DNA from 3 places in the Dyella humi genome. Region 2 is predicted to be linked to each of the others. Evidence: predicted binding sites of a transcription regulator. Region 2 holds the regulator's gene; each other region holds the start of a gene.
The links. The regulator HrcA, encoded in region 2, represses chaperone genes, less so after heat shock. The targets are predictions, from matches to a motif close to TTNGCACTCNNNNNNNNNGAGTGCNAA.

Region 1 (4,327 bases), on a different contig from region 2:
GCGCCGGATGCTCCTGCCGGTGCCGGCGCAGCAGCACTTCGATGCGCGCAGCCATTTCGTCGGGCGCGAACGGCTTGGTGAGATAGTCGTCGCCGCCTGCGCGCAGGCCGCGCACGCGTTCGTCGACGTCGCCCAGCGCGCTGATCATCAACACTGGTGTGTGGATGCCGCCTTCGCGCAATTGCTTCACCAGAGTGAGGCCATCCATGCCGGGCAGCATCAGGTCCAGCGTGATCGCGTCGTAGTGCGGCTCCTGCGCGCGCTGGAGGCCTTGCAGACCATTGTGCACGCGATCGGCGCTGATGCCGTGCGCGGCCAGCTCCAGCACGATTTCGCGTGCCGTGATTTCGTCGTCTTCGATGACCAGGATATGGGGCATGCGCGGCACTTAAACACAAAACGGCCTCCGCGAGGGAGGCCGTTTTGTGCAGGCATGTCAGTACCGCTTCAGGCGGCGAACAGCCCGCGCATCTTCTTCATAGCGTTGGCTTCGACTTGACGGATGCGTTCGGCCGATACACCGTATTCATCGGCAAGATCCTGCAGTGTCGCCTTGTCCTCGTTGAGCCAGCGACGCTGGATGATGTCGCGCGAACGCTGGTCCAACTTCTCCAACGCGCTGGAAAGGGTTTCCAGTTGGTTGTCGCTCTGGTCGGCGTCGGCCACGTTATCGTACGGGTCGGCGCCATCGTCGACCAGGAACGCTTCCGGGGCGGGCTTGGCATCTTCTTCCGCATCCGCTGGGGCCTCGAAGCCGATGTCACGACCGGACAGGCGCGATTCCATCTCGCGCACGGTGGCTTCCGGCACGCCCAGATCCTTCGCGACCATGCGCACTTCCTCGGCATTCATCCAACCCAGGCGCTTCTTGCTCTTGCGCAGGTTGAAGAACAGCTTGCGCTGCGCCTTGGTGGTTGCCACCTTCACGATGCGCCAGTTGCGCAGGATGAACTCGTGCATTTCCGCGCGGATCCAGTGCACGGCAAAGCTGACCAGGCGCACGCCCTGGTCGGGATCAAAACGCTTGACCGCCTTCATCAGGCCGATGTTGCCTTCCTGGATAAGGTCGGACAGCTGCAGGCCATAGCCGTTGTAGCCACGCGCCACGTGCACGACGAAGCGCAGATGCGACATCACCAGCTTGCGGGCGGAGGCGAGGTCACTCTCCTGCTGGTACCGGCGCGACAGCTCCTGTTCTTCTTCCTGACTCAGCACCGGAATGCGGTGCACGGCGGAGATGTAGGCATCCAGGCTGCCAACGACGCTGGGAACCGGCAGATTGGCCGTCACCAAGGCTTGGGACATGTTGGAACCTCCTGAAAGATGGGGTTGAGCTTAGCACTCTGGTACTTGGAGTGCTAAAGGCATCGGCGAGTTCCGGCGCCTTTTATGTACCGAATAGTACACGAATCCCCGGAGCTTGTCCATGTGGGGTGGATGCCGGGGATTGAGCTTTCAAGCATGACTTATGGATCGTTGCCAGGACGCGAAGACCTCAGCCGAAGCGTTCACGCAGCTGCTCGACCTGGCTGTGGTTGCGATCAGCCAGCGCGCGGAAATCCGTACTGATATCAGTATGTGCCGCATGTGCCGCCACGCGTTGCCAGAACATGGCGCCCCATGCGCTAGCACGCTGCCCGATTTGAATAGATTTATTCGCCGATTTCGCTCCGCGGCGGTAGCGACCAGTCGACTGGCGCCTGTCCGTTCGCCTGCAGATAGCGGTTGGCGGCGGAAAAGTGCCCGCAACCGAGGAATCCCCGGTGCGCCGACAGCGGTGAAGGGTGGACCGACTTGAGTACCGCATGGCGGCGGGTGTCGATCAGTTGACCTTTGCGCTGGGCATAGGAGCCCCACAGCATGAAGACGATCCCCTCGCGCTCGCGGTTGAGCGCATCGATGGCCGCGTCGGTGAAGCCTTCCCAGCCCTTGCCCTGATGCGAAGCGGCCAGGCTGCGTTCGACGGTGAGCACGGCGTTGAGCAGCAGCACGCCGCGATCCGCCCATGGCGTGAGGCAGCCATGATTGGGTGGCGGAATGCTCAGGTCGCGCTCGATCTCCTTGAAAATGTTTACCAGCGACGGCGGCGGTGGCACGCCCGGTCGCACCGAAAAGCACAGGCCATGCGCCTGCCCAGGGCCGTGATACGGATCCTGACCCAGGATCACCACCCGCACCGCCTCGAATGGCGTGTGCCGGAACGCGTTGAAGATCTCCGGCCCCGGCGGATAGATCACCTTGCCTGCACGTTTTTCCGTACGCAGGAATTCGGACAGCGCGCGCATGTCCGGACGTTGCAGGTAATCGCCGATACGGCTTTTCCAGGACGGCTCCAGCTTGATCCGTTCTTCGTCGCTCATCGGGGTCGCGGTGAGTCCATGTTGTTCGGTAACCATCCCCGCATGATAGGAGATCAGGCCGCCCCAGCGCTCTCCCGCGCGCGCAGGTGCTGCGCCACGCGCAACTGAAACAGAAGCTTGGTGATCAGCAACCTTTCCTCGACCGGTTTTTCCACCAGGTCGTTGGCGCCCGCGCGGATCAACGCCGCCTGGTTGTCGGGATTCTCGTCGCCGGTCATCACCAGCACCGGCAGCTTGCCTTTGCCATAACCGAACTCGGTACGGATGTATTTCAGCAGATCGCCGCCGGTCAATTCGCCTTTGAGGCTGACGTCGGTCAGCACCACGTCTGCGCCTACCGTACCTTGCCCGCGTTCGGTTTCGAGCAGCACCAGCGCATCCTCAACGCTGACGACGTGGCGCACGGTGAGCCCGATCTTTTCCAGCATGCGGCGCGTAGCCAGCGCCACCACGCGGCTATCTTCTACGTACAGCACCACGCCTTCGGCGGCGCTCTCCGGGCGCACATAGCCACGGATAAATTCCGCCAGCGCCTGGAAGCCGAGCGACTTGTCGAAGTAATCCGTGACGTGCTCACCCAGTGCGCGGCGATGCAGGCGATCGTCCACGTCGCCGGATACCACCACAATCGGCACGTAGATCTGTGGCGCGGATTCGCGCACGTAGCGCGCTAGTTCCAGCCCGTCCATATCGGGCAAGCGCAAGGCGATGGTGATGAAGTCGAACACGCCGCTGTCGAGCAGCCGATGCGCTTCGGCACCGGTACCGCAGTCCACCACTTCGGCCTGCGGCAATTCCTTCTGCAGCACGCGCGTGATCAACTGGCGAACCACCTTGGAGCCGTCCACCACCAGCACGCGCGGTGCGGCGCTGATGTCACGGCTGCTGATACTTGCACTCATCAAAAACCCCACCATCCCGGTCTTGCGTGGCTTCCGTGCATAGACAATCGGCAGGCGCCCCCTGCGCCCGTAGTGCCTATTCTATCCGGCCCCGAAAAGACAGCCGCTATGGTCACCCAGAATGACGCAAAAGGGGTGCGAACAGCTTCACCGCTCGCGGCATCCGCTTTGGATGCCGCCCAGGCGCTAGGCTGCTTTTCGCAGCTGCCAGGCGCTCACCAGCCGTGCACCCAGCCAGCCCAGAAAGGCCGCTGCGACCGGTACCGCCAGCAGCAGCCACGGCGGCAAGCCGCCGACGCGCAGCTTCCCTTCGTAAACCTGACTGAGTCGCGCTACCGGTTCGACCAAGGCGAATTCGATTGCCAGGGCCAGCGCTACCGCCAGCACACCGCTGAACAGTCCATACCAGATGCCCGCGTAGAGGTACGGACGCCGCACGAAGGCGCGGCTGGCGCCGATGAGTTTCAGCACGCCGATTTCCTCGGCACGGCTAGTGATGTCTACGCGCACCGTATTGCCCACCACCAGTAGCACCGCCAGCGCAAACAGGCCGGCCAGGATCAGCACGACGCGGTTGCCCACGCCGAGCAATGCATCCAGCCGCTGCCGCCAGGTACCGCTGTCCTGCACCATGTCCACGCCTTGCATGCCGCGCAGATCATCCACCAGGCGGCCAGCCGCCTCAGCGGAGATACCGTCCTGCGGCTGCACTTCGAGCACGAAGGGCAGCGGATTGTCGTCGAGTGTATGCAACGCATCGGAGAAGCCTTGCATCTTGCTCAATTCATCCATGCCCTGCTGCGGCGATTTCACCGCTACATTCGCGACGCCGTCATGCTGCTCGATCTGCTTGGCCAGAATCTGCGCGTTACCCGCCACCTGATCGGACTTCAGGAACACGTTGATGACTTGGTTGCGCCCCAGCGCATTGCCCAGCGACTGCACATTCGAAAGCAACAGGTAGAACGCCAACGGCAACGCCAGCGCCAAGCCCATGACCGCGATAGTCAGCAGGCTGCCCACCGGTTTTGAAGCAAGGCGGCGCAGGCTTGCTCCCGCGCTCCA
Region 2 (4,327 bases):
CGCAGGCCGGCATCGTTCAACGCCGTGCGGCACGGTTCGATGGTGCGCTTGACCAAGTCTTCCACCAGCGCTTCCAGCTTGGCGCGAGTGAGCTTGATGTTCAGGTGCTTCGGACCGGACGCATCTGCCGTGACGTACGGCAGGTTCACCTCGGTCTGATGCGAGGAGGACAGCTCGATCTTCGCGCGCTCGGCTGCATCCTTCAGGCGCTGCAGCGCGAGAGGATCCTTGCTGAGGTCGATGCCCTGGTCCTTCTTGAATTCTTCGATGAGGTAGTCGATGACGCGCTTGTCAAAGTCTTCGCCACCGAGGAAGGTGTCGCCATTGGTGGCCAGCACTTCGAACTGCTTCTCGCCGTCGACTTCGGCGATCTCGATGATCGACACGTCGAAGGTGCCGCCGCCGAGATCGTATACAGCGATCTTGCGGTCGCCGCCCTTCTTGTCCAGACCGTAGGCCAGCGCAGCCGCGGTCGGCTCGTTGATGATGCGCTTCACGTCCAGGCCGGCGATGCGGCCGGCGTCCTTGGTAGCCTGGCGCTGGCTATCGTTGAAGTAGGCCGGCACGGTGATTACCGCTTCGGTGATGGTCTCGCCAAGGTAGTCCTCGGCGGTCTTCTTCATCTTCATCAGCACTTTCGCGGAGATTTCCTGCGGCGCCATCTTCTTACCGTCGGACGTCTGCACCCAGGCATCACCGTTTTCGTGCGCGACGATGCCGTACGGCACGATGTGGATGTCCTTCTGCACCTCGGCGTCGGTGAACTTGCGGCCGATCAGGCGCTTCACCGCGTAGAAGGTGTTCTTGGGGTTGGTCACGCCCTGGCGCTTGGCGGGGGCACCCACCATCACTTCGCCGTCCTTGGTGAACGCGACGATGGACGGCGTAGTGCGATCGCCCTCCGAGTTTTCGATGACCTTGGTGGTGCTGCCATCCATGATGGCCACGCACGAGTTGGTCGTGCCCAGGTCGATGCCGATGATCTTGCCCATGATGTGTGCTCCGGAAATCTTGTATGCGGCCCCTCGCCGCGAATGGTTGTCAGATGGGGTTCTGGCGAAAGGCGTTCAATACCAGGTAAACCCTGCAGTACTGGAATTGCAGCGACCGTTCAGTCGTCCTTGGCCACGGTCACCAGGGCCGGGCGCAGCAATCGATCGTTCAACACATAGCCTTTCTGCAATACCGCCACCACGGTGCCAGGCGCCTTGCCGGGCGCCTCGACCATGCTCACCGCGTGATGACGTTCCGGATCGAGCGGCTGATCGAGCGGATCGACCTGCACCAGGCCGTTGTTACTGGCGATGCGTAACAGCTCTTTCAGCGTGAGGTTCAAGCCTTCGCGGATCGTGGCGATATCGCCGCCCTCGGTCGCCAGGCCACGCTCCAGGCCGTCGTAGACCGGCAACAGATCGTTGAGCAGCTTTTCATTGGCGAAGCGGCGCGCCTGTTCCAGATCGCGATGCAGGCGGCGACGCTGGTTCTCCAGCTCGGCCTTTTCGCGCAGCACGGTTTCACGCAGTTCCCGGTTGCTCGCTTCCAACTCGGCCAACTTGGCCTTGAGCGCCTCGAGTTCGTCGTTTTGCGCGCCCTGCTCCGGTTTTTGTGCGGTCGTTTCGTTCGGCGACTGCGGCTCGCTGTTATGCATGAATGACTCCAAACATCGTCCAGGGCCGGCATGGTTAGCCGACCATCGAAAAATTTTCGCGGGTGAACCCGCCTCCCAACCGGCCGTTATAGGGTCGTGGCGGCCCGATTCAAGGCATCGCTGAGCAATCGGGCCGTGGCTTGCACCACCGGAATGACGCGATCGTAGGCCATGCGTGTAGGTCCGATCACACCGACCGCACCTAACAGCCGGCCCTGCGCCCCGTAGCTGGCGGTAACCACGCTGCAGCCATCCAGCGCAGCAAAGCCCGATTCCTCGCCGATAAACAAGCGCACACCGGGCGCTTTGGCGCAGGTTTCCATCAATTGCAGCAGTTCGTTCTTCTTCTGGAAGGCGTCGAACAGCTCGCGCAGGCGCTCCAGGTTACCCAGTTCGGAATAGGCCATCAGGTTGGTCTGGCCGCTCACCAGTACGTCCTCGTCCTGTGGCGCAAACGAAGCCGCCGCCAACTCTACTGCCCTGGCGAGCAGCTGATGCAGCTCGCTGCTGGCCTCGCGCAATTCGCGCAGCAGATGCGCGCGGATGTCGTCCACGCGCAACCCGACGAAGTGTTCGTTGATGTAGTTGGCCGCCTGCTCCAGGTCACGTGCCTCCAGCGGCTTGGCCAGTTGGATCACACGGTTCTGCACCTGGTTGTCGGAGAACACCAGGATCACCAGCACGCGCGCGTCCGGCAGCGGTACGAAGTCGATATGGCGCAGCGGGAAATCGGTCTGGCGCGGCACCGTTACCACGCCGGCGAAATGCGTCATCGCCGACAGCAGCACCGAAGCATTGCCGACCAGGTCGCGCACCGTGGCTGGCCCGGGCGGCAGTTCGCGCTGCAGCCGCACCATTTCGTCACGCGGCAGCGGCTGCAGTTCGATCAGGCTGTCGACGAACAGGCGCAGGCCACGCGGCGTCGGGATGCGCCCGGCGGAGGTATGCGGCGAAGCAATCAGCCCGGCTTCTTCGAGGTCCGCCATGATGTTGCGGATGGTGGCCGGGCTCACGTCCAGCCCGGACGAACGCGAAAGCGTGCGCGAGCCGACCGGTTCGCCGTCGACTAGATACTGCGCAATCAGCAGGCGCAGCAGGCGCCGCGCGCGGGCATCAAGTTCGTGGCCAGGGTGACGTGACATGCGCTGTGGCAATCCGTGAGACGGTTAAGAAATAAGGTTTGATGAGTAAGAATGCAAGAAAGGCCAAGCGGGGAACGGGGACTGGGGAACGGGGAACATCAAGATTCCCATCAATCTGACGTTCCTCGTTCCCTGTTCCCCGTTCCCACTTACAATTAATTCGACCACTGCCGCCCACACCTCATGCTCACCTCCCTTTACGTCCGCCATCTTGCCGTCGTCGAAGAAGCCGACCTTGCCTTTGGCCCCGGCCTGACCGTGGTCAGTGGGGAAACCGGCGCAGGCAAGTCTCTGTTGGTAGACGCCCTGATGCTGCTGGCCGGCTCGCGTGCTGACAGTAGCATCGTGCGCGCCGGCAGTGATCGCGCGGAGCTGGCGGCAGAATTCGACCTCGTCGGCCTGCCCGAGGCGCGCGACTGGCTGCAGCTCGAAGAGTTGGATGAAGACGGCGCTTGCCAGCTACGTCGTGTGATCCGCGCCGAAGGTAGCTCGCGCGCGTGGATCAACGGCCGTCCCGCTACCATCGGCCAGATGGGCGAGCTGGCCGCCTTGCTGGTGGAAATCCACGGTCAGCACGAGCATCAGGCGCTGCTGGAACGCGCGCATCAAATGAACCTGCTGGACGCCTACGCCGAAAACGAAACACGCGTGGCGCAGGTGCGCGAACTCGCCCAGCAATGGCGCGAACTTGGCGTACGCATCCGCAAGCTGAGCGGCGGCGAGGATCGCGAGCATCGTCTTGAGCTCCTGCGGCACGAACTTTCCGAACTGGAAAAGTGGGCGCTGCCCGCCGCCGAACTGGCAGAACTGGAAAGCAGCCACAAACGCCTCGCCAACGCCAGCAAGCTCACTGAAGGCATCACCGGCGTGGTCGATCTGCTCGATGGCGATAGCGAGTTCGCGCTGCGTTCGTCGCTGGGTCGCGCGCATGCGGAATTGAACCGCCTTGCCGCGCTGGACGATCGTCTGGCGCCCCTGCTCGAACTGCTCGACAACGCGCAGATTCAGCTCACTGAAGCCGCCGATGGTCTTGCGCACTACGCGCAGGATGTCGATCTCGACCCCGACCGTTATGCGGAAGTCGATGCGCACCTCACACGCCTGCACGAACTGTCGCGCAAGCATCGCCTGCATGTTGCCGAACTGGACGACAAGCGCATCGCCTTGCAGAACGAACTGACCGAACTGGAAAACGCCGGCGATGCACTCCAGCGCCTCGATACGCAGCGCGCACAATTGCAGCGCGATTACGACAAGGCCGCTGAAGCGCTCAGCAAGTCACGGCAAGCCGCCGCCAAGCGCCTCGGCAAGGAAGTGAGCGCGCTGATGGGCGAGCTGGGCATGGCCGGCGGCGTGCTGCAGGTGACGCTGGAAGCTTCTGAAAACAGCGATCCCGATCCGCAAGGCCGCGAACGCTGCGAACTGCTGGTCAGCGCCAACCCCGGCCAACCACCACGCCCTTTGCGCAAGGTCGCCTCCGGTGGCGAATTGGCGCGCATCAGCTTAGCGATCGAAGTGGCCACGCTGGGCAAAGACA
Region 3 (4,327 bases), on a different contig from region 2:
TGCCTGCGCCGTGCCCGGCGCCAGCAATGTCGCTTCGAAACTCAGTACGCGGTTGTGCGTGGCAAGCACTTCTTCCAGGCCGAGCTGCCGCTCCGGCTCACCGCGCACCACCATGACCAGCCATGCGCCGTGATTGTCCTGATACACGCGCTGGCGCAACAGCGTGAATCCGCTGGCGACCACTACGCGACCAAGTTCCACGAGCAGTCCTTCCCGGCGATCCGAAAGGATCTGGATTTCCAGCTCGATCATCGAATCAAGCTCCCCCTGTTTGGTCGATGCTGGCAAACGAATTGTGAAAATTACGATGAGTCCTTTCAGCGCCAAAAAGTGTGATCAACCTCGCAAAAGAAACCGAAGAATTTGAAGGTAATACGCGTTTTCGGCAATGCGTCGTGTTTGGCGTCGCACACAGCGACCCGCATCGCGCACCATGTGCGCGCAAAAAGAAAGCCCCGCTTGCGCGGGGCTTTCGATTCTTGCAGACAAGCGGGAAATGGACGTTTAGAAGTCCATACCACCCATGCCGCCCATGCCGCCGCCCGGGGCGCCATGGTTGTGCTCTTCCTTCTTCGGCAGTTCGGCCACCATCGCTTCGGTGGTGATCAGCAGGCCTGCCACGGAGGAGGCGTACTGCAGCGCCGAACGGGTGACCTTGGTCGGATCCAGGATGCCGAACTCGATCATGTCGCCGAACTCGCCGGTGGCGGCGTTGTAGCCGTAGTTGCCTTTGCCTTCCTTGACCTTGTTCACGACCACGGACGGCTCGTCACCGGAGTTGAACACGATCTCGCGCAGCGGAGCTTCCAGCGCACGACGGGTGATGACGATGCCGTGGTTCTGGTCTTCGTTGTCGCCCTTCAGGTTTTCGATGGCCTTCAGCGTGCGGATCAGCGCCACGCCACCACCGGGCACCACGCCTTCTTCAACGGCTGCGCGCGTGGCGTGCAGGGCGTCTTCGACGCGGGCCTTCTTTTCCTTCATTTCGATTTCGGTAGCAGCACCGACCTTGATCACTGCCACGCCGCCGGCCAACTTGGCCACGCGCTCCTGCAGCTTCTCGCGGTCGTAGTCGGAGGAGGTTTCCTCGATCTGCGCCTTGATCTGCTTGATGCGCGACTGGATCTTCTCAGCTTCGCCGGCGCCGTCGATGAGGGTGGTGTTTTCCTTGGTCACCACGACCTTCTTGGCGCGGCCCAGATCCTGGATGGTGGCCTTCTCAAGCTGCAGGCCCACTTCTTCGGAGATGACTTGGCCGTTGGTAAGGATGGCCATGTCTTCCAGCATCGCCTTGCGACGATCACCGAAACCCGGCGCCTTCACGGCGGCAACCTTGACGATGCCGCGGATGGTGTTGACCACCAACGTCGCCAGCGCCTCGCCTTCGACTTCCTCGGCGACGATCAGCAGCGGCTTGCCGGCCTTGGCCACGCCTTCGAGGATCGGCAGCATTTCGCGAACGTTGGAGATCTTCTTGTCGTACAGCAGGATGAAGGGATCTTCCAACTCGACCTGCTGGCTCTGCTGGTTGTTGATGAAGTACGGCGAGAGGTAGCCGCGGTCGAACTGCATACCTTCGACGACGTCCAGTTCGTTCTCAAGACCCGAACCTTCCTCAACCGTGATCACGCCTTCCTTGCCGACCTTCTTCATCGCGGTGGCGATGATGTCGCCGATGGCGACGTCGGAGTTGGCGGAGATGGTGCCGACCTGGGCGATGGCCTTGTCGTCAGCGGTGGGCTTGGAGAGCTTCTTGAGCTCTTCCACCGCGGCGGTCACGGCCTTGTCGATGCCGCGCTTCAGGTCCATCGGGTTCATGCCGGCGGCCACAGCCTTCAGGCCTTCGCGCACGAACGCCTGGGCCAGCACGGTGGCGGTGGTGGTGCCGTCACCGGCGTTGTCGGAGGTCTTGGAAGCGGCTTCCTTGACGATCTGCGCGCCCATGTTCTCGTAGGCGTCGGACAGTTCGATTTCCTTGGCGACGGACACGCCGTCCTTGGTGACGGTGGGGGCGCCGAAGCTCTTCTGGAGCACGACGTTGCGGCCCTTCGGGCCCAGCGTGACCTTGACCGCGTTGGCCAGGGTGTTCACGCCCTTGAGGATGCGCGCGCGCGCGTCTTCGCTGAAGCGGACTTCTTTGGCTGCCATAATTTTTTGCCTCAAAAAATTAAATTAAAAATGGGAAAATCTTGCGGGAAAGCTGCGGAAGGAGCCGAAGGCGACTGGCATAGCGCGGTTGTACTGTTCGCGCTCGCTCACCTGGCACCGTCGGATCAAGCTTCGATCACCGCAACGATGTCGTCTTCCTTCAGAAAGACCAGCTCTTCGCCGTCGATCTTGATTTCCTGGCCGGCGTACTTGCCGAACAGCACCGTTTCACCGGCCTTGACCGACATCGGACGAACCTTGCCGTCCTCCAGGATGCGGCCTTCGCCAGCGGCGATCACCTTGCCGCGGGTCTGCTTTTCGGTGGCGCTATCGGGGATGACGATGCCGCCGGCGGAGACACGCTCCTCCTCCAGGCGCTTGACGATGACGCGATCGTGCAGCGGACGCAGTTTGCTCATGGGATGAACTCCAGCTGTGGCTTTGGGTTAAAGATTGGGTGACCCCTGAACCGGCCTTGGCGGCGGTGTTAGCACTCGGGGTACACGAGTGCCAATTCTAGCCGCCAAAAAAACCCCTGCAACAGGGGCCGGATAGGTCGTGAAGCCGTTATGGGGGAAGCGGGTGGGCTTTCAAGGGCTTGCAACGAAACGACGCGGTTTGCAAATTGGTCGCGGGTGCCGGGGAGGATCGACACGGCCGGCGAAAATGCCGACGATGGTCCATTTCCACACAGGGAACCAGGCAGTGAGCAGGGACCAGACACTACGCGAGCAGATCGTCGCCCACGGCTTGAAGCTGACGCCTTCCGGCCTGAGCCAGGGCACCTCCGGCAACCTGAGCGTGCGCCACGACGAGGGATTCCTGATCACCCCCAGCGGCACGCCCTATGAGGAGATCACGCCCGAAGCCGTGGTGCAGGTGGCGATGGACGGCAGCTACGCACACCGGTTGCGGCCTTCCAGCGAGTGGCGCTTCCACCGGGACATCTATGCCGCACGGCCGGACGTGCATGCGGTGGTCCATGCCCATCCGCCCTACAGCACCGCGCTGGCGATGTGCCGCATGGGTATTCCCGCGGCGCACTACATGATCGCCGTAAGCGGCGGCGATTCGATCCGCTGCGCGGGTTACTACACCTACGGCACGCAGGAGCTCTCCGATGCTGTCGTACATGCGCTCGATGGCCGCCTGGCCTGCCTGCTGGCCAACCACGGCATGATCGCAGTGGGCGCCACCCTGGAGCAGACCATGTGGCGCGCAGTGGAAGTGGAAACGCTGGCCCGGCAATACGCGCTGGCACTGCAGGTAGGCAAGCCGGCGCTGCTCAACGATGCGGAGGTCACACAGGTGCTGGAAAAATTCGGCAACTACGGCCTGATCTCGCGCAATTCATCGTCCACTTCGACCTGAACTCGCCCCCATGTCCGACGACGTTCTGCTTTGCTACTGCACCTGTCCCGACGCCGCCAGTGCGCAGCGTCTGGCCGAAGCCTTGGTGGATGAATCATTGGCAGCCTGTGTCAATCGCGTGCCTGGTGTTCATTCGACGTATCGCTGGAAGGGCAAGATCACCACGGATAACGAAGAATTGCTTTTGATCAAAACCACGGCCAAACGCTTCGACGCCATGAAGACACGCGTGCTGGCTTTACATCCGTACGAGCTGCCGGAACTGATCGCCGTTCCGGTAGAACACGGTTACGCCGCCTATCTGGATTGGGTGCGCGCCGGCGTGGATGCGTGAGCTTCCGCATTATCGAGTGTGGTCAAGACCGCCTTCGGTGAGGCGATGAAAACCACCAGCATCGTCGCAGGCTCGCTGTCGCTTGCGTTGCCGCTCACCACATGATGCGCGCCTGCTGCTTCGAACCAGCTTTCACCCGGACCGAAGACATGCAACGCACCGCCTGCGAGCTGACTGCGGATGTGGCCTGACAGCACGTAAACGAAGATATCGCCGCCATGCCGATGCGGCGACGTGGATTGACCCGGCGCATACGTCACCGTCTCCGCACTCAACTGGCGCCCAACCGCCTGCGTGAGCGGCGCCGACAACAGTGCACGCTCTTCGGCTGCAAAACTATCCATCGAAAAAGTCGCCGCTGCGATCGCGATCAGCATCAATACGGACATCGTCATGCGTTTCATAAATCACGCCTTCTTTGAATCAACCGAAACGGCAGCAATAACGTATCCACTCAACCCGAACTGAGCGCCT

Region 1: a site for HrcA is predicted at 1,336-1,362, ahead of rpoH (RNA polymerase sigma factor RpoH). Genes of this name have one in related genera too.
Region 3: a site for HrcA is predicted at 2,636-2,662, ahead of groES (co-chaperone GroES). Genes of this name have one in related genera too.

The regions. Positions count from the first base shown of each region.
Region 1 is NZ_JADIKI010000023.1:851,353-855,679, forward strand. Features, by position in the region: gene ISP18_RS15060 (response regulator transcription factor) at 1-379, opposite strand, end outside; gene rpoH (RNA polymerase sigma factor RpoH) at 448-1,305, opposite strand; gene ung (uracil-DNA glycosylase) at 1,653-2,360, opposite strand; gene ISP18_RS15075 (response regulator) at 2,414-3,262, opposite strand; gene ftsX (permease-like cell division protein FtsX) at 3,449-4,327, opposite strand, start outside.
Region 2 is NZ_JADIKI010000022.1:1,123,046-1,127,372, reverse strand. Features, by position in the region: gene dnaK (molecular chaperone DnaK) at 1-992, opposite strand, end outside; gene grpE (nucleotide exchange factor GrpE) at 1,112-1,648, opposite strand; gene hrcA (heat-inducible transcriptional repressor HrcA) at 1,735-2,790, opposite strand; gene recN (DNA repair protein RecN) at 2,974-4,327, shown strand, end outside.
Region 3 is NZ_JADIKI010000023.1:2,043,898-2,048,224, reverse strand. Features, by position in the region: gene ISP18_RS20190 (hypothetical protein) at 1-252, opposite strand, end outside; gene groL (chaperonin GroEL) at 505-2,148, opposite strand; gene groES (co-chaperone GroES) at 2,274-2,567, opposite strand; gene ISP18_RS20175 (class II aldolase/adducin family protein) at 2,854-3,519, shown strand; gene cutA (divalent-cation tolerance protein CutA) at 3,530-3,853, shown strand; gene ISP18_RS20165 (cupin domain-containing protein) at 3,817-4,257, opposite strand; gene ISP18_RS20160 (TlpA family protein disulfide reductase) at 4,308-4,327, opposite strand, start outside.